3 regions of the Cohaesibacter gelatinilyticus genome follow, and region 2 is predicted to be linked to each of the others. Evidence: riboswitches for the same ligand, from Rfam matches in the RefSeq annotation. Region 2 holds a riboswitch; each other region holds the start of a gene.
The links. A riboswitch is a leader RNA that binds a small molecule or an ion and turns the genes downstream of it on or off. The one in region 2 is predicted to bind cobalamin.
Positions count from the first base shown of each region.

Region 1: another riboswitch for cobalamin. It lies ahead of CRO57_RS05010 (DUF4198 domain-containing protein); the one in region 2 lies ahead of CRO57_RS21525 (hypothetical protein).
Region 3: another riboswitch for cobalamin. It lies ahead of CRO57_RS05030 (DUF1636 family protein); the one in region 2 lies ahead of CRO57_RS21525 (hypothetical protein).

Region 1 is NZ_OBEL01000001.1:1,118,737-1,126,496, forward strand. It holds gene CRO57_RS04980 (precorrin-8X methylmutase) at 1-129, opposite strand, end outside; gene CRO57_RS04985 (sirohydrochlorin chelatase) at 136-1,239, opposite strand; gene CRO57_RS04990 (energy-coupling factor ABC transporter ATP-binding protein) at 1,516-2,181, opposite strand; gene cbiQ (cobalt ECF transporter T component CbiQ) at 2,165-2,968, opposite strand; gene CRO57_RS05000 (cobalt ABC transporter permease) at 2,968-3,669, opposite strand; gene cbiM (cobalt transporter CbiM) at 3,666-4,313, opposite strand; gene CRO57_RS05010 (DUF4198 domain-containing protein) at 4,376-5,170, opposite strand; cobalamin riboswitch at 5,334-5,554, opposite strand; gene cobO (cob(I)yrinic acid a,c-diamide adenosyltransferase) at 5,645-6,268, opposite strand; gene cobN (cobaltochelatase subunit CobN) at 6,265-7,760, opposite strand, start outside.
Region 2 is NZ_OBEL01000007.1:93,116-100,875, forward strand. It holds gene CRO57_RS21500 (hypothetical protein) at 1-506, opposite strand, end outside; gene CRO57_RS21505 (hypothetical protein) at 510-1,325, opposite strand; gene CRO57_RS21510 (FecCD family ABC transporter permease) at 1,461-2,519, opposite strand; gene CRO57_RS21515 (ABC transporter substrate-binding protein) at 2,523-3,461, opposite strand; gene CRO57_RS21520 (ABC transporter ATP-binding protein) at 3,578-4,360, opposite strand; gene CRO57_RS21525 (hypothetical protein) at 4,357-4,749, opposite strand; cobalamin riboswitch at 4,861-5,191, opposite strand; gene CRO57_RS21535 (nuclear transport factor 2 family protein) at 5,706-6,122, shown strand; gene CRO57_RS21540 (hypothetical protein) at 6,384-6,893, shown strand; gene CRO57_RS21545 (helix-turn-helix domain-containing protein) at 6,901-7,134, shown strand; gene CRO57_RS21550 (hypothetical protein) at 7,131-7,457, shown strand.
Region 3 is NZ_OBEL01000001.1:1,126,811-1,134,570, forward strand. It holds gene cobN (cobaltochelatase subunit CobN) at 1-1,982, opposite strand, end outside; gene cobW (cobalamin biosynthesis protein CobW) at 1,998-3,089, opposite strand; gene CRO57_RS05030 (DUF1636 family protein) at 3,117-3,560, opposite strand; cobalamin riboswitch at 3,705-3,912, opposite strand; gene CRO57_RS05035 (sarcosine oxidase subunit beta family protein) at 4,114-5,364, shown strand; gene CRO57_RS05040 (sarcosine oxidase subunit delta) at 5,385-5,681, shown strand; gene CRO57_RS05045 (sarcosine oxidase subunit alpha family protein) at 5,683-7,760, shown strand, end outside.

The DNA of each region.
Region 1 (7,760 bases), on a different contig from region 2:
GGCAACGGGACCCAAATCATCAGGGAGGGAGGCTAAGTCATGCTTAGCCTCTTCGCGAATGATGCGAAAGGATTCCTCATAGATGCCTTGAGGTGATTTGATATAGTCGTAGGTCGGCGTGGCCAGCATCGCTCCCTAGTCCTTTTTATACATGCTGTTTGGCCCAAGTGGGTGATCTGCATGAGGATAAGGATGATGATGGTGATCATCATGGTCATGACTGTGTCCATGATCGTGTGAGTGATCATGTCTGTGAGAGTGACCGTGATGATGGTGCCCATGATCGTGATCATGGTGATGATGACCGTGCTGCGCAGGACCATGCTTCAGGCACTCATTATTGCACATATTATCCGTGCAATATTCGCAATCAGCGGTCTCAACACCTTCCACATGATGGTGATGGCTTTCCTGTTTCAAGCCGACTTCATCTTCAAAGCCAAGAACCTGCGCGCGATATTTGCACATCTGGCAGTTCATATTATTAGTGCCATCCAGAATTTCCTGAACGCGATCAACAAAGGTTTCGATCACATAATCCTGATCGTTCAGGTAGCCAGCTTTGATGAACTGGATATCTGGATTGCGTGCGGCAACTTCATCGGTGAAGTTATAGATGCGGCGGATCAGAATGCCGGTGAAGAGGAAATAAGGAAAGACGATAATCCGCTTGTAACCAAGGCGAGCAGCATGCTCCAGCCCAGGTTCGACCAGTGGGAATGTCACGCCAGAATAGCAAACCTCGCCCCAGCCAAAACCCATACCTTCCCAAAGCATACGCATCAATTTGCTGACATTGGAATTGGCATCAGGATCAGATGCACCACGTCCAACCACCATCAACATGGTCTCGGACAATGGCAGTTCGCCATGCTCTTCATTGGCCGCATCAACAGCTTCCTGAATGCGGGCAGAAGCAGCCTTGATCATTTTCAGATCCAGCCCCAATTCTCGACCATAGGTGATCTTCACGCCAGGTGTCTTGGCTTGATAGGCGTTCAGAACAGACGGAATGTCATTCTTGGCATGGCCTGCTGCGAACAGCATACCTGGAACAGCAAGGATATGATTGCAGCCTTGCTCCACCAGCTTGTCCAAACCATTGGAGAGAACGGGATTGGCAAATTCCAGATAGCCGTAATCAACAGGCCAATCCGGAAAGCGTGGTGCCAGACGTTCTGCCAGCTTGGCAAACTGGCCAACAGCCTCTTTGTTGCGGCTGCCGTGGCCACAAATCATCAGGCCTAGTTTTTCTTTTGGGGCGTCCTGAGTCACGTCAAATCCCTATCTCATTGGCCGATCGCTCGGCTGGTCCTTAAAATGCAGGGATGGAAAAGGGCAGGGTTGGAACTCTCCAACCTGTCAATCTCTCCTGCAGGCCAGACTTGGTCTCCGAATTGGATCAACCGCACTGGCATGTGTTTCAGTTCCCTCAAGGGGAACACTGCGAAAGTTGTCCGGCGCCTGTCTTCAGGCATGGCCAAACGGGAAACCTTGTGTCTGCATCATGCCGCTTCAGGCATCTTCAGACTCTGACAGAATGCATCCGGCTTCCAGTTGAATGCTTCTGGTCTCCACTGCAGCACGAAACTGCCGGTCATGGGAAACGATCACCATGGCTTGGGGCAAGTTGACAAGAATGTCAATCAGACGTTTTGTCGTTTTCTCATCCAAAGCGTTGGTAGGCTCGTCCAATAACAGAATTTCTGGTTTCATAGCCAAGACCGTCGCCAATGATACCAGTCTTTTTTGTCCGCCTGATAGCTTATGCGTCACTCTATCGCGAAAAGCCGACAGATTGAGCTCGGCGAGTGTCTCGTCGACGATCTTCATGGCTTCAGTCTTGGAGTAGCCAAGATTGAGCGGACCAAATGCAATATCTTCGGCGACAGTCGGACAAAAGAGCTGATCATCCGGGTCTTGGAAAACAAGGCCGACGCGCCGGCGCAGTAACCGAAATTCTTTTTCAAATTTGTAATCGCTGCCGAAGGCTCTGATCGTACCGCCTTGTGCTTTGTGCAGCCCCACGATGATATGCAGCAAAGTGCTCTTGCCAGCACCATTATGACCGGTCAGGGTGAGACGTTCTCCGTCCTCCAGATTCAAGCTGACACCATTCAGACAAGGCTCGAACCCCGGATAGGCAAAGCGGATGTCATTGAGCTCAAGAAGGGAGGACATTCAATATCTCCAGAGCCAACAGCGTCAGCATTGTCAGGCTGGCAAAACCGACAAAAACAGCATCAAGGCGGTCAAATGCCATGCGGTCAAGTAGATGAAACTGACCATTGAAGCCACGGCATTTCATGGCCTGCATGATGCGTTCTGATCGCTCGAATGAGCGAATGAGAAGCATGCCAACCAGATAGCCGAAGCTCTTGTAACTATGCCAGCGATTGGCAGGCTGAAATCCTCGGCACTTCATTGCAGTGCGCAGACGGTTATATTCTTCATGGAGCACTTCGATATAGCGTACAGTGAAGAGAAGCAAGTGAACCAAAGGGGCAGGGACCTTGAGACGGGCAAGCGCGTGCCCCAGCGTGACCGGTTCCAAGGTGCTGAGTAAGGCGAGCGTCGCCATAACGATGGCATTGGCCTTGAGCAAAATATCAATGCCTTTCATCACACCTTCATAGGAAGCGGCAAAACCAAAGACATGAAAGAGCGGTGTGCCCGCCATGGTGAAGGGAAGCATCACCAGCATGAAGATGATGAAACTATCCATCATGGCCACGCGCTTGATGGTGGGGCCGACTGGTAGCCTGGCTTGGCTCATCAGGGCAAAAGACAGCACCAAAGCTGCTAGAAGTAGAGGGATACTGGTAAGCTGAACGAGTGTGATAGCATAGGCGCTAAGAGCCACAATCCGCACACGCGGATCCAACCGACGGATCCACATATGGTCAGTTGGTAACTCATGCCCTGTTATGTCATAGGCGCGGCCAGCTTGCTCCAGTATATCACTCATCAAGCGGCCTCACTTTTGTTAGAAGAGCTGCCATTTGTCTTCATCTTTTGAGCTTCCCGTCTGGCTACCACATAAAAGCCAATGCCGAATAGGCCTATGATGTACCCAATCCCACCCAAAATGGTCTGAAGATCATTCTTTTCCTTGTAAGCCGCAATTTCTTTACGAAGCGGCTTGGTTTCCAATCGCACGGCCATGCGCAATTCGGACTTCAAAGCAGCCACCTCAGTTTTCACTGCAGTATTGATCATCTGCATCATTGCATCATTTGCAATGACCTGACTGCTGGAGCTGATTGAAGAGCCTGTATCACCAACAGGTTTGACCATGGATGCTTGAGTTGCTGAAGGTTTCGCTGCGTCTTCAATTTGAGGAAGCTCGTCTTCAGCCATGCGATAGACAGCGACATGCCCTTGGCCCAGATCCGCTCTGAAGGTCAAGGGAATAAGGCTGGTCGGTGTGAAGCGAAAAATGCCTTCTTCATCTGTCTTGGTCTCGCCGAGTTTGTTGCCATCATCATCCAAGACTTCGACCACAACATCCTTGGCCATGTCGCCATTGGAAAAGCCAATCTCGCCTTCAACAGCGTTTCCTTCGGCGTAAGCCGAGGCAATCACTTTATGGGCAAATGCGGGCATGGAACTGATGGAAATAGACAGCGCCAAAGCAAGGCCGAAAATTATTTTGGAGAGAAGTCTCATGACCGTTCCTCCGTATCAACTTGTCTCATATTGAGTTGGCTCATCACCTGAAAGAGCTCCGGCTTGACCGTATAAATCAGATAGACAGCGGCTGCGCTCAGCAATCCTTCAATGACCATCACGGGAATATGTGCCAGGAACACAAGCTTTACGGCAGGGATGAGGGATTCTTCTGACAGCGCCAACGAGATGCCAACGAATAATGTTGTCAGAGAGATGGCCAACGCTCCAGCCAATCCGCCAAAGATTGCTGCCATGACTGCTGAACTGGCTCCAATCACGAATGGACGGAATAGCAACCCGACAATAACGGCAGGTCCGGCGATATTGACTGCATTTACACCCAATACGGTGATGCCACCAAAAGCAAAGAAGATTGCTTGCAATAATAGACCGACAAACAGCGCAGGAAATGCCGCCCACCCCAAAATCAGTCCGGCGAGACCATTCATGATCAGATGAACGCTGGATGGCCCAATAGGAACATGGATCAGGGATGCAACAAAGAAAGTCGCGCTTAAAACACCAGCAGCAGGGATTAGATCCATGTCCAGTTTGCGCAATCCAAGTCCGAGGCCTGCAACAGTGAGGACACCGCCAGCAATGACGACATCATTGGTCAAAGCTGCATCTATGATATGCACGGGCTGTCCTCTCCGGTATCTGGTTGCGGGTACGAGGGGTGGCGAACCACCCCTCAAGCGAATTATTTGACGTCATAAGCGCGAACCCAAATGACGGCATCTTGGGAAAGCTCTTTGCCTTCATGTTCTTTTTTCGGACCAGAGCCAAGGGCTGCAAAGCCCCAGAATCCTGCCTTTGGAATGCCGAAAGAGAAATAGCCATTCTCATCGGACAGAGCAACAACAGCGCCGCCTGGCATAGGGCTGGCCTTTGGGTCTTTGGGGCTGTTGGTTTCCATATTTGGCTCTGCAGCCATATATTCGATCTCTATCTCAGCGCCGGCAACAGGCTTGCCCTCAGCGAGAACGCGACCGGTAAAGGTGGAGCCTGCCAGAATATTGGTTGGTTTGTTCAGCGGTACAATTTCGGTAGCGAGACCAAGTGGTTCTTCCCAACCGGTTGGAATACCACCTTTGTTCAGGAAACTCTTTGTCAGCTGCTGAATATAGATGTCCTCACTCCCCTCGTAATAAGGAGTAGGTTCAACCACTATGATATAATCACCGTTGCGTTTGATCTTTGCCGTGGCATCAAAGGCCTTGGCTTCATTGCTTGCGCCCTTGAATGTGATCGGCTTCAGGCTGTCCATCAGATCGATCTTCTTGCCTTTATGCATCATGTAAACGGCTTCCGGCTTTGCCAGATCCATCACATGACCATTTTCAAACGGATGCCAGAAGATCAGTTTGAGCGGAACATCGCCTGCGCGCTCCAGATTCACCTCTGGGGTATAGGCCAGAACAAAATGGGCAGAAGAAGAAGAGATTGAGAGAGCGAGGGCGGCAGTTGCCAGACCCAGTTTTTTCAAAAATGTCATTTTGCCTCCAACGAACGAAGTCGCATTATTTGGAGACGCGAAAGGCTTTGAACGATTGGAGAGGAGAGGGATGGAGGGTGGCTTTTGACTTTACCAATTTCCATCTTTGTCTCGTCACCTAACGCACACCCCGGCGTCTTGATAGAGAGAGTGCTGTCTTGCAACAGCCGCACCAAAGATGGCAGGTCTCCTGGCTCGCGGGTCTTGGCGCGGGATGCACCTTCCCAGCCTTAAATCAGGCCAGTGGCATTCGCATCCTTTGCTCACCGCTTACAGTTGCGGGGGCAGCCATGGATTCGGTCCCTTCTGGGTACGCCTCACCATGTTCCCTTTTCATCACCTCACCACTCTCGGGGGAGGCAAACCATCTGTGTCACAGTTAAAAGCTGATCCCTTCATTGTCAACCAGATAAATGGTTGCAGGTAATGAAGGAAAAAGTTTGCAATCTTTTCATATGAAAAGACTTTTTTAAGTTAAAATTCAATGCCTTCCTGAGCTTTTACGCCTGAGCGGAACGGGTGCTTGATCAGTGTCATGTCGGTGACCAGATCTGCAATTTCAATCAGCTCATCTTTGGCGTTTCGGCCGGTGATGACAACATGGGTGTCTTCGGGTTTTTCGTTCTGCAGGAAAGAGGTCACTTCATCGATTGGCAAATAATCATAGCGCAGAACGATATTCAGCTCGTCCATCAGAACGAAGCGAATTTCGGGATCAAGGATAGCCTTCTTGGCTTCTGCCCAGGCTGCTTCTGCATTCTCGATATCTTTCTGCCTATCTTGTGTTTCCCAGGTGAAACCTTCGCCCATGGCCTTGATGGTCACCAGCTCAGGGAATTTCTCCAGAACGGCCTTTTCGCCACTATTCCAAGCACCCTTGACGAACTGGATGACGGCAATCTTGTTGCCATGGCCAATCTGGCGGAAGGCCATTCCGAAGGCGGCGGTAGATTTGCCTTTGCCCTTGCCGGTATGAACAATCACCAAGCCTTTTTCGATGGTTTTGGTGGCCAGGATCTTATCTCGAGCTGCTTTCTTCTTTTTCATTTTTTCTGCGTGACGAGCATCTTGTTCTTCCGGGGTCATGTCTTTTGTCATGATGCGACATCCTCCTGTTTGTTTTGGTTGCTGGCAGTCTGCAGCATAAAGGCAGCGCTGTTGGAACGTGGGGTCCAAAGACCGCGATCAATGGCTTCCAGAAAACGATCAATCATATCATCATAAGCTGGCCGATTCTTTTCCATCAGGAAATCCCTAACGGTCTCATCATCAATATAGGCGGAATAAAGTTGATCGAAATGATGGTCTCCAACAGCGTTTGTTGTGGCGGCAAAGGCAAACAGATAATCGAGCGTCGCTGCCATCTCAAATGCGCCTTTATAGCCGTGCCGCATCACTCCATTTATCCACTTGGGATTGGCTGCGCGACCGCGAACCACGCGCGCAATCTCTTCATCTAAGGTGCGAATGACCGGTCGCTCGACACGAGAATGGTCATTGTGATAGATTTTGGGAGCAGACCCTTTCAAGGCTTCCACGCTGGCGGAAAGCCCACCTTCAAACTGATAATAGTCATCAGAATCGAGAAGGTCGTGCTCACGGTTGTCCTGGTTCTGAACCACCGCATCGACTTGGCCGAGGCGGGCTTTTAGCTGTTCGGCGGCTTTGTTGCCATATTCGCCAGCCCCATAAGCAAAACCACCCCAGGCGATGAAGGCGTCAGCGAAATCTGAACGTTTGTCCCAGAGCTTCTCGTCGATCAATGCCTGCAAGCCGGCCCCATATGCTCCGGGCATGGAGCCAAAAACACGGAATGTTGCCTGACGCTTGGCGTGAGCACAATCAAGGCCGTTTTCAATCGCCTTGGCCATTTCCTCTTTGGCCCGGGCTGCAATCGGGTTTGCGTCTGCTGGCTCATCCAGCTCTGCAACGGCACGTACGGCGCTATCGAACAAATCGATCTGGTGTGGGAAGGCGTCACGGAAGAAGCCCGAAATGCGTAAGGTCACATCTACACGCGGGCGACCAAGCTCGGAAAGCTTGATCACATCAATGCCAGTGACACGACCAGATGCGGCTTCCCAAACCGGGCGTACACCAAGGAGAGCGAGCGCTTGGGCGATATCATCGCCACCAGTGCGCATATTGGCTGTGCCCCAGCAGGTGAGAGCAATGGCTTGCAACCATTCGCCTTCATCCTGAAAATGTCGCTCGATCAAACGCTGGGCTGAAAGCTCGCCAATAGCCCAGGCGGTTTTGGATGGAACGGAACGCACGTCAACGGCAAAGAAGTTCCGGCCGGTTGGCAAAACATCCGGCCGACCACGCGTTGGTGCACCAGATGGTCCTGGAGCAATGAACTTGCCCCCCAGTCCTTTGGTGATGGCATCCAGTTCGCTTGGCCCACAAGAGGCAATGAGCGGACGAAGCTCATCATTGATCCAGCCAAGAACAGTGAGTGTTTGCTGCCAATGAGAAGACGCTTCCATTTCATTGGAAACAATCTTCTGCGCAAGAAGTTCCAGTCGCTCGACGCTATCGCCTGCATTGCGCCAGAGATCACTGCTTAGTTGGCTCAGTATATCGGGCT
Region 2 (7,760 bases):
ACTGCATACCATGACGAGGCTTCAACTGTTTCTGGATCATCATTCTCTGCCAAGATGAAATGGAACGATGGACTGCGACATCTACCCAGATTGGACAGCCGCAATTTCATTGATTGTTCGCCATATTCAATAGCCAGTTTGTTTTTCAGCTTCAGCCCCGGAAAGCGATGACTCAAACACTCTTCATCTTCAGTTCCCACAGTCACCGAACATCCATTCTCACCCCATTCCAGAGCATCAAGACCTTGCCCTGAGCATGGAGAAGCCAAAGCTTTGGTTTCGATTGAGAGGTCCATCTTCACTTCATCCAAGGCAATCAGACCCTCAACGACCAAAAGAATGGCCGAGCACTTTCTAACGTCATAACCTTCCGGAAGGTTTGGCTCAAACTCAAAGGCCTTGAATGAAATCTGCTCATCAGTAAGATCATGAGCACTAACGGAACCAGTGATACGGGCTACTCCAATACCTGTTTCGACACTCAGGTCTCTTGCAAATTCAGGCATTGTCTACTCCTGCATTCTCTCAGGCAGCTCGAATGGTTCTGGGGCAAAAGGGATCTCACCCGCATTTTTCAAGCGTTTACGGTATTTATCCGCAAAGGCATGGGCATAGACTTCCCGCTCGGATGTGGGTCTGGCGAAATACAAATCCTCAGCAGTATCGTTGTCATACTCGCCATCAATTGCCGAGTTTCCAAAGATGACTTTATAGGAATAATCCGCCCAATGTCCCAACTCGTGCAAGAATGTGCGAAACAGCAAAGTGCTGCGAATGGCATCTTCGGTCAGCTCCGCGCGAAAATCCCGCTTGGTCTCTACAAAGCGATGCCCGTCGTCATTGAGACGATTATACTCATCCCGGTCCTCCAAGCTCATGCGCCTTGGCCAGATGAGACTATCTCCAATCTTTTGCGCTTCCAGCACAATCGCCGAGCCTTTATGTTTGCCAAACTCGGAATAATAGAAGAACCGCCCCCATACAGGATTTTGCTGGCGCTGCTTTCTGGTCGGTTGCCTGAAAACAATGATATCAGGCAGCGGAGGCACATCGATTGCCACCAGTTTCAAGAGCTTGATAACATCAGCCGGAGAGCATCCATAAGAAAAGCCTTCCTTGGGTGTCTCATACAGGATGGTAATATCACAGCCATAAATGATGGCTTCCATCTCATAGGGTCGCTCAAGCAGCTCGTGGAACAATGTGAGCTTGCCGGTTTTGTCGCACCAGCTGGAGGGAATGCGCATATCATTCGACTGGGAATAACCCGAACTCTTTGTGCCAATGCGTCTGTTCCGCCGCTCTGGTCTCCAAAATTTACTCACATTCACACCTTTCTCAATTTTTCTCCACCATAGATTGAGACAAATAAATTAACAAACAAAAATAGAAAAGCCGCCCTAGAAATGAGAGGGGCTTATTCATTTGCAGATCCGAGCTTCGACTGAATCTCTCACTCCCTATCTCGAGCGGCCAAGCAGCCAGATGAAGAAGAGGCCGCCGATGAAGCCGGTGACGATGCCGATGGGCATGTCTTCCGGGGCCATGATGATGCGGGCAACGGTATCGGCCCAGACAAGAAAGATAGCTCCGAACAAAGCAGACAGCGGCAACACCCGGCGATAATCACCGCCCACAATGGCGCGCACGATGTGAGGGACCATCAATCCCACAAAGCCGATCATACCGGAAAATGCCACCATCACGCCGGTGATCAGCGCCCCGACCACAAAGATGATCAGACGGAAGCGCTCCACCTCAATGCCGAGGGTGGTAGCGGTCTCATCGCCAATGGTCATGGCATTGAGCTTAGCTGACTGCATACCCAACCAGATGCCACACAGTATCAGGATGATCAGCGGATAGACCAGATGCGACCATTGCGCCAAACCGAGCCCACCCAGCATCCAGAAGATCACCGTATGGGTGGCCCGTGGATCACCGAGAAAGATCAGGATATTGGCACAGGCCATGATGACAAAGGAGACAGCAACACCGGTGAGAACCAATCGGTCTGCACTGGTGGAGCTGGCAAATTTGGCGATCAGCAATACCAAAAGCGTCGCCAGCAATGCCCCGCCAAAGGCAAGCAAAGGCACGGTCAGAAGCCCTAGAAACAACCCGGTATGAAGCAAAGCCAGGATAGCCCCGAAGGCTCCACCGGATGAGATGCCCAATAGATGCGGATCGGCCAGCGGGTTGCGGGTCACGGCCTGCAAACAGGCACCGACCATCGCAAGTCCGGCCCCGACCATGGCGGCTAGAAGCGCCCGTGGGAAACGAATATCCCAGACAATGGCCTCTCGCCCTTTGGACCAGAATGGCTCAACCAGCTCGGGGAAGGCGCGACCGGCAAGTATGCTCCATACCGTACCAGTGGGGATTGACACGGCCCCGACGCTGATTGAGACCGAAACCGAGGCAATCAACAGCAAACCACCCAGCAACAGGGACAATTTCAGCCGGGACTGGTAAGTCGATTTATGGTGCGGAAAACCCCTCTCAACTGCCTCGGTCATTCCTTAAGCTCCCCGGAAAGCCTTGGCCAATTTCTTGATGGCCTTGATGTTGCGAGGGCCGGGCGTTGCTTCCACATAATCCAGAACAACAAAGCGATCATTCTTCACCGCATCGAGATTGGCAAAGGCAGGATTGTTCATCATATAGGCGCGCTTTTCTTCGGCGGTGACCTTGCCGTAATTGACGATGACGATCATTTCCGGGTTGGCCTCGACAACCTTTTCCCAGCCGACCTTGGTCCAGCTCTTCTCCACATCATCCATGACATTGCGGCCACCTGCGGCCTCGATCATGGCTGTCGGCATGGCGTATTTGCCTGCAGTGAATGGCGTATCTTCACCACTGTCATAGACAAAGACACGCAATGGGGTGTCAGCGGTTTTCAGCTTGGATTTGAACTCGTCCAATTCAGCCTTGTAGCCATCAACCAGTTTCTGCGCCTTGTCTTCGACATCAAAGATACGGCCCAAATTCAGCAGATCATTATACATATCCTGCATGGAAACCTTGGCTTTCTCGCCAATATGGATGCAGCTTTCGGTCAACTCGTAAACCTTGATGCCAAATGGCTCCAGGGTTTCTGGCGTCACTTCACCGCCAACCTTCATGCCGTAATTCCAGCCAGCAAAATAGAAGTCGGCATCGGCACCGATCAGCACTTCCTTGGTTGGATATTTTGGGGACAGCTCAGGTAGTTCCTTGATGCCTTCACGCATTTCTTCATCCAGTGTTTTCCAGCCGGAAATACCGGTGAAACCAGCCATGCGGTCGCGCAGGCCAAGCACCAGCATCATCTCGGTCAGATTGACATCGTTGGAAATGGCGCGCTGTGGCGGAGTATCAAAGCTCACAGAGCGATCACAGGACTGAACCTTGGTCTCGGCCATGGCCGCACCGGACAGAAGGGTGAGCGCAAGCGCAGTTGTAGCAAGAAGTTTCATGGGGTGTTCCTTTTATAACGTGTTCCCGAAAAGTTGAAGCACTTTTCGGACAAGAATTCGTTTCAAAACAAAGTCTTAATTCGCTCCATACGATCTCCGAGATCGCAAGAAGCGAATTAAGAAGGCAGATGAAAAGTGAAATGAGAACGGTCACTGACGCTCAGATGCTCAAGGCGCGCCGAGACCGAGAAAGAAGAGGAGACATGCTGTTCTGACAGCACCTCAAACGGGTCGCCATAGGCCAGCATTTGCCCGTCCTTCAGCAACAGGACGCTATCGCACACCTCAGCTGCCATATTCAGATCATGCAAACTGGTGACGATGGTCAGATCCAGCTCCCGGATCAGCGAGACAATTTCCAGCTGATGGCGGATATCCAGATGGTTGGTTGGCTCATCCAGTATGAGAAGCTGTGGCCGTTGGGCCAGAGCCCGCGCCACCATCACTCGTTGCCGCTCACCACCAGAAAGCGAGCCGAACAAACGATCCTGAAACCCTTGCAAACCCATCTGCTGCAATGAACCATCAATGATGTCACTGTCCCGCGCACCGGACGAGGCAAAGCCACGCTGATGCGGCGTGCGGCCAAGGGCAACAATCTCACGCACGGTCAGCGCAAAGTCTGTTGGCTGTTCCTGCAACACAGCTGCCACCCGGCGGGCCGCCTGCCTTGGCCGCAGCGACCAAAGATCCTCGCCACCGACATAGATATTGCCGGACAGCGGACGATTATAGCGATAGAGCAAACGCAAAAGGGTGGATTTGCCCGCGCCATTGGCCCCGATAATGCCAAGGGTCTTGCCTGCATCCAACGAGAAAGAAAGCGGATGCAGCACATAGGGAGCGCGTGAGCCGGGAGCCCAGCTCACATTCTCCACCACCAGATCAGAGGAACTCATGCAGCCAATACTCTATTCAGCACATCCTGGGTTTCCAGAGCCAGCATGAAGGCAGGCACTTCCACCGGCCGGGGGGGGCCTTTGGCACTGTTCGGCGAGCCCAGAATTTGCCGGGCCAGACCAAGCAATTCATCCAGATCCTGATCCATGTCGACATCGCCAAAGACAAAGGTCTCGTCCTTGCTGCAATGCCAGCCAATCGTGCAGGGCTGATCGCTGCATCTGATTTCAGCAAAGCCCGAAGTCGAAAAATCATCACCGACAATGGCATGAGCCTTGCCGACCGACTGCGCCAATGTCAGCGCAAAAACATAGCTGGCCTCGCATACCTTACCGGTATGTCGACAGGGAATGGAAGATGAGAATGGGTAAGAAATATGCCGGTCCATAACGCCCTCCGCGCAAATGCGGGGGCGGAAGCAAGACCGATCATGTCAAAGGCACATATATGGGCCAGATTTGGCATCTTCAGGCTCCTTTCCGAGGCACCCCGCCCGGGTTGAGTGAACAAGAAGATGGCAGGTCTCCTGACTTGCGGGTCAACGCTCAACCAGCCTTCCCGGATCTTCACTGACGATTGGGTCAGCATCCAGTGGTCTTCTGGTCTTGCTCTCCGCCTACAGTTGCGGGGGCAGTCACGGAATTGGCGTCTACAGCGCGTCCCCGAAAAGTTGCAGTACTTTTCGGACAAGGCCTCGCGATAGAATAAAATTCAAAGCATTTCTTATGATTCAGCAATCGTCAAAAGTGCTTTGGATCTACACCGCACCGTGTTCCCTTTTCATCCAGAGGCCCGCTTGGCCTCTTAGAACCATCGCCATGAATAATGAGCAGCAAGTTCAGAAATAGCAAGCCCCTCATTTGGCATGAGATGTGGACAGAAGATTTCTCAGAATAAAAGCAATGACATAACAGACAATCCACCAATGATTGAGATCAAGGCAGGTACGGAGAGCAAACCAGCCCACCAAGTGGCAAGACATTTGGCTTTCCTCTATAGTCAAATGAAGCAAAAACAGATCGGGATATATCATGTTGAGGTTCTTTTTATACTTTCTGAGCTTCGTATTTCTCTTCGGGCCCGTCATAATCTGGGCGCTCCTCTCGTCCATGAGCTGTGCCTATGTCACCAGTGCGCAGTCTTGCAGCATCCGCTGGAGCAGCTTTCTGGACCCTGAATTCTATACGCTTTCAATCTGGCCCTGGCTGATCGGTGCCCTTTGCCTCTATTTCGCGATGCGCAAACCCCAAACAGATCCGGCAATAAAAAATCACATGGAATGAATTCGATTGCCCGACTCAAATGTTCTTGTTATGTTTCTCTTAACCGGGGAGAATATTGCAAATGACAAGCGAGCAATTTCAAACACATGTGAAAGAGCAAATCGCCCTTCTGAATGAGGGCAAACCCTTGGAGGCCTTTGATCGATATTTTGCATCAGACGGCATCATGTTTGCCAATGGTCTGGTCTTCGCCACAGGGGCAAAGGCCTGCCGCGAAAAACAGGAACCCTATATCGCATCAGCGCGCTCCATTGACGGAAGGATTCTTGATCTGGTGATCTCGCCGGAGAAAAGCGTCTGTGCCTTTCGCAATCGAACATCCTTCACCACTCATGAGGGCAAGACATTTCGGATCGATGGCGTATGTTGGCAGCGCTGGCAGGATGACAAGATCATCGAAGAGCATTATTTCGAAGGAGAGGAGATGCACAAGATGATCCATAGGGGCATCCTGAAATCACCGCAGAATTTTGTCTGAAACCAGCCCTCCCGCCTGAACGACACAGAGAGCTTTCCTTCCCGGCACTCAAAACCAAAACAGATCAAACTTTGCAAGCAAGGCCGCATCATCACTGCCTTGGGCTTCCCTTACCCTCATGCTGTCAGTCCCCAAAGCAGAGAAAGTTTCTGAAAAGGCTTTTCTGTATGTCATAAATTTGACAAAAAATTTCTGTTTTACAGAAACAAATTATCATATAAACCAATATAAAAGATGAATTGGTCAAAGATAAGGTGACTCATGGCGATTTTAGCCCGAATGGTAATGGTCGTGTTATGGCTGGCTCTGGCCCTGCTCATCCTGCTTGGGTGGGGGTTCGCATGGATTGGTGAAAAGGAACTGATTTTCGATCTCTTTGATCTTCCAGCACCATATCCTGACCTGACAGGTTGGGTGATTGCGGTCGGTTTCACCACAATGGCAATGACACTCGTTTTTTTAGGATGGGCATTTTTGCAAATGAGCCAAATGCTGCGCCCAACTCACCTGAACCCGTTCTTTTATCTCTCCCGAAAACTCAGACATGCCGCCTGGGGGTTGCTTGGTTTTTGGGTCGGCACGGCCTTGATCTGGACGATCATGCCGATCTTGCTGACACTCAATGCCAAGACCAAATATCAAATCCCCTATGGATGGAATGTCCTTGACACGGAAGTCATTCTATTGGCTGTTGCAATTGTTTTCCTTGCGCTTTCAAGATCTCTGGCCCGTGCCCAGGAAATTGAAGACGATAACAAAACAATTGTGTGAGGTCGGAATGCCCATTGAAGTCCGTCTAAAAATACTTCTGGCGGAAAGAAAGAAGACCGCACGGGAACTGGCTGAATATGTTGGCATCACACCCTCCAATCTGTCTCTGCTCAGCTCTGGAAAGGTGAATGGCATCCGCTTCAACACCTTGCAAGCAATTTGCGAATTTCTGGATTGCCAGCCTGGCGATTTGTTGGTGAACATCCATAAACCTGAAAAACACAAGGAAAACCAGGAATGAACATGCCCAACCGGCTCATTCTTCTCGGCCCTGTCATCGCCATGACAACACTCGGCGCCTGTACATCCTCGGACAATAGCCTGGAAGACGCTCGCTATATGAGCTGCACGGAACTTGCCCGCAATATTGGACGTCAGGAACAACGCAAGGAAGATGCCCTCATTGACGGCATCGGCGACGATATCGATATGATCATCAGTAAAACCGATGAAGACAAAACAGCTTCCACGATATCAGGCATGATCAATGATCTCGATGAACACGACGCTGATCAATCTCTCAAACAGCTCAATCAGATCTTCCGACAAAAGGGATGTGTATAAGTGCCCGATTTAAAAGTCTCTAAACAAGACTTTCAGGCTCCATGCCCCGCCGCCCCAGACACACAAGCCCGATAAATCGGCTTTAGCCGCAATAGCCCGGACGACAGGCCCGTTTATCCTGCCATTTTCCGCTTCTACGGCTCTCATTCTTTGCGCCTGCTTCCCACTGGCAGACTATCCTGCCCGTCACAATTTCCAATTCCATGCAGGTGCGTTTGTTCTGGCAAGCCAGGACCAGAAGAAAAATATGGAATTAAAAATATTGTTATAAATCAATAACAAAATAAAAAACCAGAGCTCATA
Region 3 (7,760 bases), on a different contig from region 2:
GCAAGGAAGCGAATTTCTTCCATCAGCTTTTCAGCGCGGCGTGGATCAACCCCTTGTGCGGTATAGAATTCATCGACCAAAGCTTCCAATTCTTCACCGACACCATGACTTTCAGCGCGGGTCAACGGAGGCGTCAGGTGGTCAATGATCACAGCACTGGTACGGCGTTTGGCCTGACAGCCTTCACCGGGATCATTGACAATGAAAGGATAAAGATGGGGTAGGGGACCAAGCACACTTTCCGGGTAACAGGCCTCGCTCAAGGCAAGGGCTTTACCTGGTAACCATTCCAGATTGCCGTGCTTACCCGCATGGATGACCGCATCAATGCCAAAGCTTTCCCGCATCCAGAAATAAAAGGCGAAGTAATTGTGCGGTGGTACCAGATCCGGATCGTGGTAAGTTTCTTTTGGGTCAATATTATAGCCACGTGCTGGCTGAATGCCCAAAGCCACATTACCAAAGCAATGAATGGGGAGCTGGAAGGCACCATTTGCGACCATCGGGTCATTGGCAGGTACTCCCCAGCGCTCCGATATCTGGGTCTGCACTGCCTTGGGTAATGAAGCAAAGAATGCTTCATATTGATCCAAAGCCAAAGCATTATCAGAGACACGAATGCTGGTCCCATAGGCATTGGTCGGGCCAGCCAAAATCTGCGCCATGAGAGCATCGGAGTCGCTTGGTTCATCTTGAATGAAATAACCAAGTTCTTTCAGCTGCTTCATGATGATGACGGCGGAAGCGGGAGCGTCCAAGCCAACGCCATTGGCGATGCGGCTATCCTTGTTTGGATAATTGGCTAGCACCAAACCGACCTTACGTTCTGCTTGGCTTTTCTGTTCCAAACGCGCCCAGCGCATTGCAAGCTCACAGACAAAAGCAACACGATCAACCTTTGGGACATAACGAACGGGATTGCTCTGCGTGCGCTCATCAAAGCCACTTTCTTCCTTGAAGGAGATTGCGCGACTGAGGATGCGTCCGTCGAGTTCAGGCAACACCACATGCATGGCCAGATCACGAGCCGATAGACCGCGTGGGCTTTCCTGCCAAGCTTCTTCTGAGGAGCTGGACAAGATGACTTGCAAGATTGGAGCTCCTGGCTTGTCCAACACAGTTGGCTCATAAGCCTGTCCAGCTTTGGAAATGGCAAAGGCCGTCGTGTTGAGAATGACCGAAGGCCGAAAGCGAGCGAAGAGCTCCGATAGGAATTCCTGCGCCTCGGCATTTTTCAAACTTGGCACAAAGATGGGGAGCGGAATTGCGCCTTTGGCAAATAGTGCATCGCATAACGCTTGAACCGGAGCCATCATCGCACTCTGCACGAGTGAGCGGTAAAGCATGACGGGAGCAAAAACTGGTGCTTCACCAATCGCGACGACTTGCTTATTAATGTGCGTCGAAATTGCATCCATACCTTCAAGGCTTTGTCCTTGCCACCAAAGCCCCATGCGCGGCAAGGCTTTGGGTTGGCCGGGGCTACTCTCATTTGCGCCAATCAGATAGTCGGCAAAGGAGAGGGCGTTGGAGAGGTTCTCCTGACCACCTTCTACACAATAGCGCCAGAGCTGACGGACTTGATCTTGAGGCAAGCTGGACCATCCAGCCAAGTCAGAATCCCATTTGTCATCACCGGGCATGACCGCCAATGCGATTTCATGGCCACGCGAGAGCTTTTGCATTTGCTCAAGGCCATAACGCCAATATTCCTCGCCCCCCAGAATGCGTAAGGCAATCAGTTTGGCATGCTTTGCTGTTTGCTCCACATACAGATCGACTGAGTAAGGATGGTTCAGCGAGAGCACATTCCCAAGCCGCAGGCTCGGCGCATTCTCATTGCGCAACTGGGCGCAATCAGCCAGAGCGGATAACTCGCTATCCGCAGCTGAAAGAAAGAGAATATCCCCCGGGCTCTGACCCAGATCGATAGCTTCATCACCATCGTCAATACGACCGGCTTGTGGGGCAAGAATGTGCATAAGGAAAACTTACTCTTATTTGCTAAGCAGTGCAGTTGCACCATCCAGATCCAGCGGAGTCAGGCCGATGACAACCAGACCGGTCTTATCATCCATGCTTGGATCAAACCACGTCTCCACCCGACGTCCAACAGCCTGTACAACGACACGGGCGGATTTTCCTTCAATATTCACATAGCCTTTGACCCGCAGAACACCCGGCAGGGCAAGGGTTTTCTCGACTTGGGTTTTGATATCATCCATGTTGGCAAAGACGCGTGGTGCAACGACATCGGAGCTGAACTCATCATGAGAATGATGATGGTGGTGATGATCGTGATCATGATCGTCGTCATGGTGATGGTCATCATCATGGTCATGATGGTGATCATGAGCAGCTTTGCGGCTATCCATGTCATCTTCCGCTGCACTATCAAGGCCAAGAAGAACCGCAGCAGACAAATCACCATTGCGGGATGGAACAACTTTGACGCCATCACGCATTTGTTCAGCCAACAGGGCTTCCACCTTAGACAGGCCATTTTCATCCACCAGATCGACTTTGGAGACGACAATCATGTCGGCGCATTTGATCTGGTCGGCAAACAGCTCTTCAATCGGGCTTTCATGATCAAGGCTGTCATCTGCCTCACGTTGGCGGGCAATGGCTTCCTCATCCTGACTGTAATGGCCTTCGGACAATGCCATGGCATCAGCAACCGTGACAACGCCATCAACGGTGACGGACGCGCGAACGCTCGGCCATGAGAAAGCCTGAACCAGTGGCTGAGGCAGAGCAAGGCCGGAAGTCTCGATGACAATATGATCAGGGCGAGGCTCACGGGCAATCAGCTTTTCCATGGTCGGCAGGAAGTCATCAGCAACGGTGCAGCATATGCAACCATTCTTCAGCTCGACCACATCATCTTCCGTACAGTTTGGGTTGCCGCAATCACTCAGCAGCTCACCGTCAAAACCCATGTCGCCAAATTCATTGACGATCAATGCGATTTTCTTGTCGCCAGCATTATTGATCAGATTGCGGATCAGAGTGGTCTTGCCTGCGCCCAGAAAACCGGTGACGACAGTGGCTGGAATTTTCTTGGCCGAATTGGTGCTAAAGCTCATCGGGTTTCTCGTAAGTTTGAAATTGGATTAGCTGGCATCATTGCTGGATGATGCACCGGACGATGGCCGCGTAACAGGGTGCAGCCGGGCCAGAGTGTTTTTCCTCACATGGACTGGGCGTTCCCGCCATGCTGGTAAGCCATTCTCGGCAGCAGCATGAGCATTGGCAAAGGACAATAGATCGTCAACACGCTCGGTGCTATCATCCAGATTGCCTATAAGAAAGGAATATTTCCCAGCTGCTTGCAGGCTGGCGGTGCATGCAGATTGGCAGCCATTCATGCATTCGACGGCATGAATTTCGACATCCCCATTCAGAGCATCCTGCTGGTCAAGCAGGCGCTCATAAAGCTTCTGTCCGCTACGCTTGGCTTCAATGCCGTCATCCGGTACGGGAGCTTGAAGATCTTCCTGCGTACGGCATGTGACACAAATCTGCAAAATACTGGGAGATCCTGTTTGCTTGCTCATGCTCTTCTCATTGGTCCTGACAAGCTGGAAATAACAGCTAGTCGATGCATGTCATGATCAAGAAGGAGAAAAGCAAAGTGGCAAAACAGGGATCGAAAAGATGCTCCGCAAGCCTCGCTTTTCCCAGCACACCCCGACCGGCTAAAAACTCAAATCCCTTTGGCAGGTCTCCTGGCTCGCAGCTATCGTGACATTTCCCTTCCCGGCAAAAGGCCAGTGGTTATGAAATGACACAGCCGCATACAGTTGCGGGGGCAGCCATGGATTCGGCCCCGGTTTGGGTCGCCTTTACCATGTTCCCTTTTCATTTTGGCCACGCATGCAACCAAAAACCAAAGCGGACATCCTATGTCGACTATTCGGTTCTGTTTGTCAATCATTAGCAGATGTCGGCATTACGATACTTGATACGCAATTCTTGGAGTAAAGTATGATCGTTGCCTTGATTTAGATACAAAGCTCGGCTTCTCTAGAGGAAATAAAAACTGATTGATCAAGCGTGATTCCGGCGGGGATTGGTCAGTGAAAAGACTTCTTTCAGGCAGGACGCACAATCATGCGATATTCCATTGTTTCGTTGGCCAAGAATGCCATGTCCTTTCATCAGAATTGGCCGCGCCAATGGCGTAGCCCCAGTCCCAAGGAAAGCTATGATGTTGTCATCATTGGCGGTGGTGGGCATGGTCTGGCGACAGCTTATTATCTGGCCAAAGAGCACGGCATTACCAATGTTGCCGTTCTGGAAAAAGGATGGTTGGGAGGCGGTAACACTGGTCGCAACACCACCATTATTCGATCCAATTATCTTTGGGATGAGGCCTCACATCTTTATGAGAAATCCTTGCAGCTTTATGAGGGATTATCAAAGGATCTGAACTACAACATCATGCTTTCTCAGAGAGGCGTGATGAATTTGGCCCACTCCCTTCAGGATGTTCGTGATACCAAACGCCGGGTGAATGCTAATAAACTGAATGGCATTGATGCTGAATGGCTGGATCCGCAAGAGGTCAAGGATTTCTGTCCGATCATCAATATCTCCACCGATCTCCGCTATCCGGTGATGGGAGCAAGTTTGCAAAAGCGTGCAGGCACTGGTCGACACGATGCCGTGGCCTGGGGCTACGCACGTGCCGCTGATCAGCGCGGAGTGGATATCATTCAGGGCTGCGAAGTCACTGCCATCAATCGCGATGGAGGTAAGGTAACGGGTGTCGAAACAACGCTTGGTACCATCAAGGCCAAGAAAGTCGCTATTTGCGTTGCGGGCCATTCCTCAGTTCTAGCCGATATGGCAGGCTTCAGGACGCCAATCGAGAGCCATCCCTTGCAGGCATTGGTATCGGAGCCAATCAAGCCAGTGCTGGATACAGTCGTCATGTCCAACGCGGTGCATGTCTATGTCAGCCAGTCGGATAAGGGAGAACTAGTGCTGGGAGCGGGGATTGATGCGTATCACTCCTACGCGCAGCGCGGATCCTTCCATGTGATTGAACACCAGATTGGCGCACTGAAAGAGCTGTTCCCGATTTTCTCACGTCTGAAGATGATGCGCTCCTGGGGCGGGATCGTTGATACCTGTCCAGATGCTTGCCCGATCATCTCCAAAACACCGGTCGATGGCCTCTATATAAACGGCGGTTGGGGAACTGGTGGTTTCAAGGCCATTCCGGGATCTGGATGGACCTATGCCCATACCATTGCACGAGACAGACCGCACGAGCTGAATGCTCCATTTGATTTGAACCGCTTCGTGACCGGTTATCTTATTGATGAGCATGGTGCCGCGGGCGTGGCGCACTAAGACGATAAGGGAGAGAAGACATGTTGAAGATTGAATGCCCTTATTGCGGCGAACGCGACGAAGTCGAATTCCATTATGGTGGAGAAGCGCATATCGCGAGACCAGAAGACCCGGAAAGTCTTGATGACAAGGAATGGGCAGACTTCCTCTTCATGCGTACCAATACCAAAGGCTGGTTCCGTGAACGTTGGGTGCATACCCAAGGCTGCCGTCGCTGGTTCAATGTCGTACGTCATACCGTTACCCATGAAATAATGGGTTCTTATAAGGCTGGCGAAAAGCCAAATTTGAAAGATCTGAAAGGGAAGGGCAAATAAGATGAGTGATCAGCCTCATTCCCCATCCAATATTCACGGCCATCGTTTACAGAGCGGTGGTTTTGTGAACCGTGACAAACAAGTGCGTTTTCGCTTCAATGATCGCTATTATTACGGTTATGAAGGCGACACGTTGGCCTCAGCTTTGCTGGCCAATGGTGTTCATCTCGTAGCGCGTTCTTTCAAATATCACCGCCCGCGGGGCATCATGGCTGCGGGTACAGAAGAGCCAAATGCCATGGTGCAATTGCATCAGGGTGTGCGTGCAGAGCCAAACCCAAAGGCAACACAAATACCGCTTTGTCATGGATTGGTTGCCAGCAGCGTCAATGCCTGGCCATCGGTGAAATTTGATGTTCAGGCCATCAATGGTCTCTTTCATCGCTTCTTTGCAGCGGGTTTCTATTACAAGACCTTGTTTGGCTCGCCTTGGGCCTGGCATCATGTCTTCGAGCCTATGATCCGAAAGTCTGCCGGGTGGGGTACCGCTCCAACGGGTACCGACCCGGATTGCTATGACCATATCCATAAACATGTCGATGTTCTGGTGGTTGGCGCTGGGCCTGCTGGTTTGGCGGCAGCACGTGATGCTGCAAGTGGTGGAGCCAGAGTGATCCTTGCAGATGAGCAAGGGCGTATGGGTGGTTCGCTTCTTGGTGTGAAACGTCAAATCAACGGACAGGCTTCTGTCGATTGGGTGGAAGAGCAGATTAAAGCGCTCTCCGAACAGAGAGAGACAACTCTACTCCCCAACACAACTGTCTTTGGCTATTACGACCAGAACTATTTGGTGGCATTGGAAAAACGCTTGAATCATAAGAACCAGCCATCCAATCGCGCAAATGTTCGGCAGCGGGTCTGGCATATCCGTGCCAAGCGTGTGATCCTTGCGACCGGCGCTCATGAACGCCCATTGGTATTTGGCGACAATGATCGTCCGGGCATCATGCTGGCAGGTGCTGTGCAAACCTATATCAATCGCTACGGGGTATTGCCGGGCAAAAAGGCTATCCTCTTTGCCAATAACGATGGTGCCTATGAAGCCGCTCTTGATTTCAAGGCTGCTGGGGGCGATCTGGTTGCCGTCATCGATACCCGCAAAGATCCGCAAGGTCCGCTGATCCAGCAAATGCGCGAAACCGGTACGACGGTTTTGACCGGTCATGTGGTCACCAAGACCTTGGGTCAAAGTCATTTCACCGGTGTTCGTGTTGCTGCATGGGATGGTGAGAAGATCACCGGCAAGGTCGAGCAGTTTGATGCTCATCTTTTGATGATGTCAGGCGGTTGGAGCCCGGTTGTCCATCTCTTCAGTCAATCTTCAGGCAAACTTAAATATGACGATGAGAAAGCAGCCTTTGTACCTAATCTTTATGCTCCCAATCAGGATGCTGTCTCAATCGGTGGCGCCAATGGCGATTTCACGTTGGCCGAATGTCTGCGTTCAGGCAGCCGGGAAGGGGTGAAAGCAGCCGTACACGCTGGCTTTGAAGATCGTAAATCCGCCCGACGCTTCACGGTAGAAGAGCCTGAAGTTGGAAATCCAGACCCAAGTTGGTTGATTCCGTCTGAAAAGCCGGTTGGTCAGAGCAAGGCAAAGCATTTTGTTGACTATCAGAACGATTCAACCGCGGCTGATATTCAGCTGGCCGCGCGAGAAGGCTTCCGGTCAGTCGAACATATGAAGCGCTATACGCTGACAGGCTTTGGGACCGATCAGGGTAAAACCGGTAATATCAATGGTCTGGCAATTCTGGCGCAAGCCATTGAGAGCTCGATCCCGGAAACCGGTACCACCACCTTCCGCCCACCTTATACTCCGGTGACCTTTGGTGCGCTGGCTGGGCGGGAGATTGGTGATCTGTCTGATCCGATCCGCACAACACCAATTCATTCGGCTCATGTTGAAGCAGGCGCGGAGTTTGAGAATGTCGGCCAATGGAAGCGTCCGTGGTTCTATGCCCAAGGCGATGAGGATATGCATGCCGCGACAAGACGTGAATGCAAAGCTGTTCGCACATCCGTTGGCATGATGGATGCTTCGACCCTTGGTAAGATCGATATTCAGGGACCAGATGC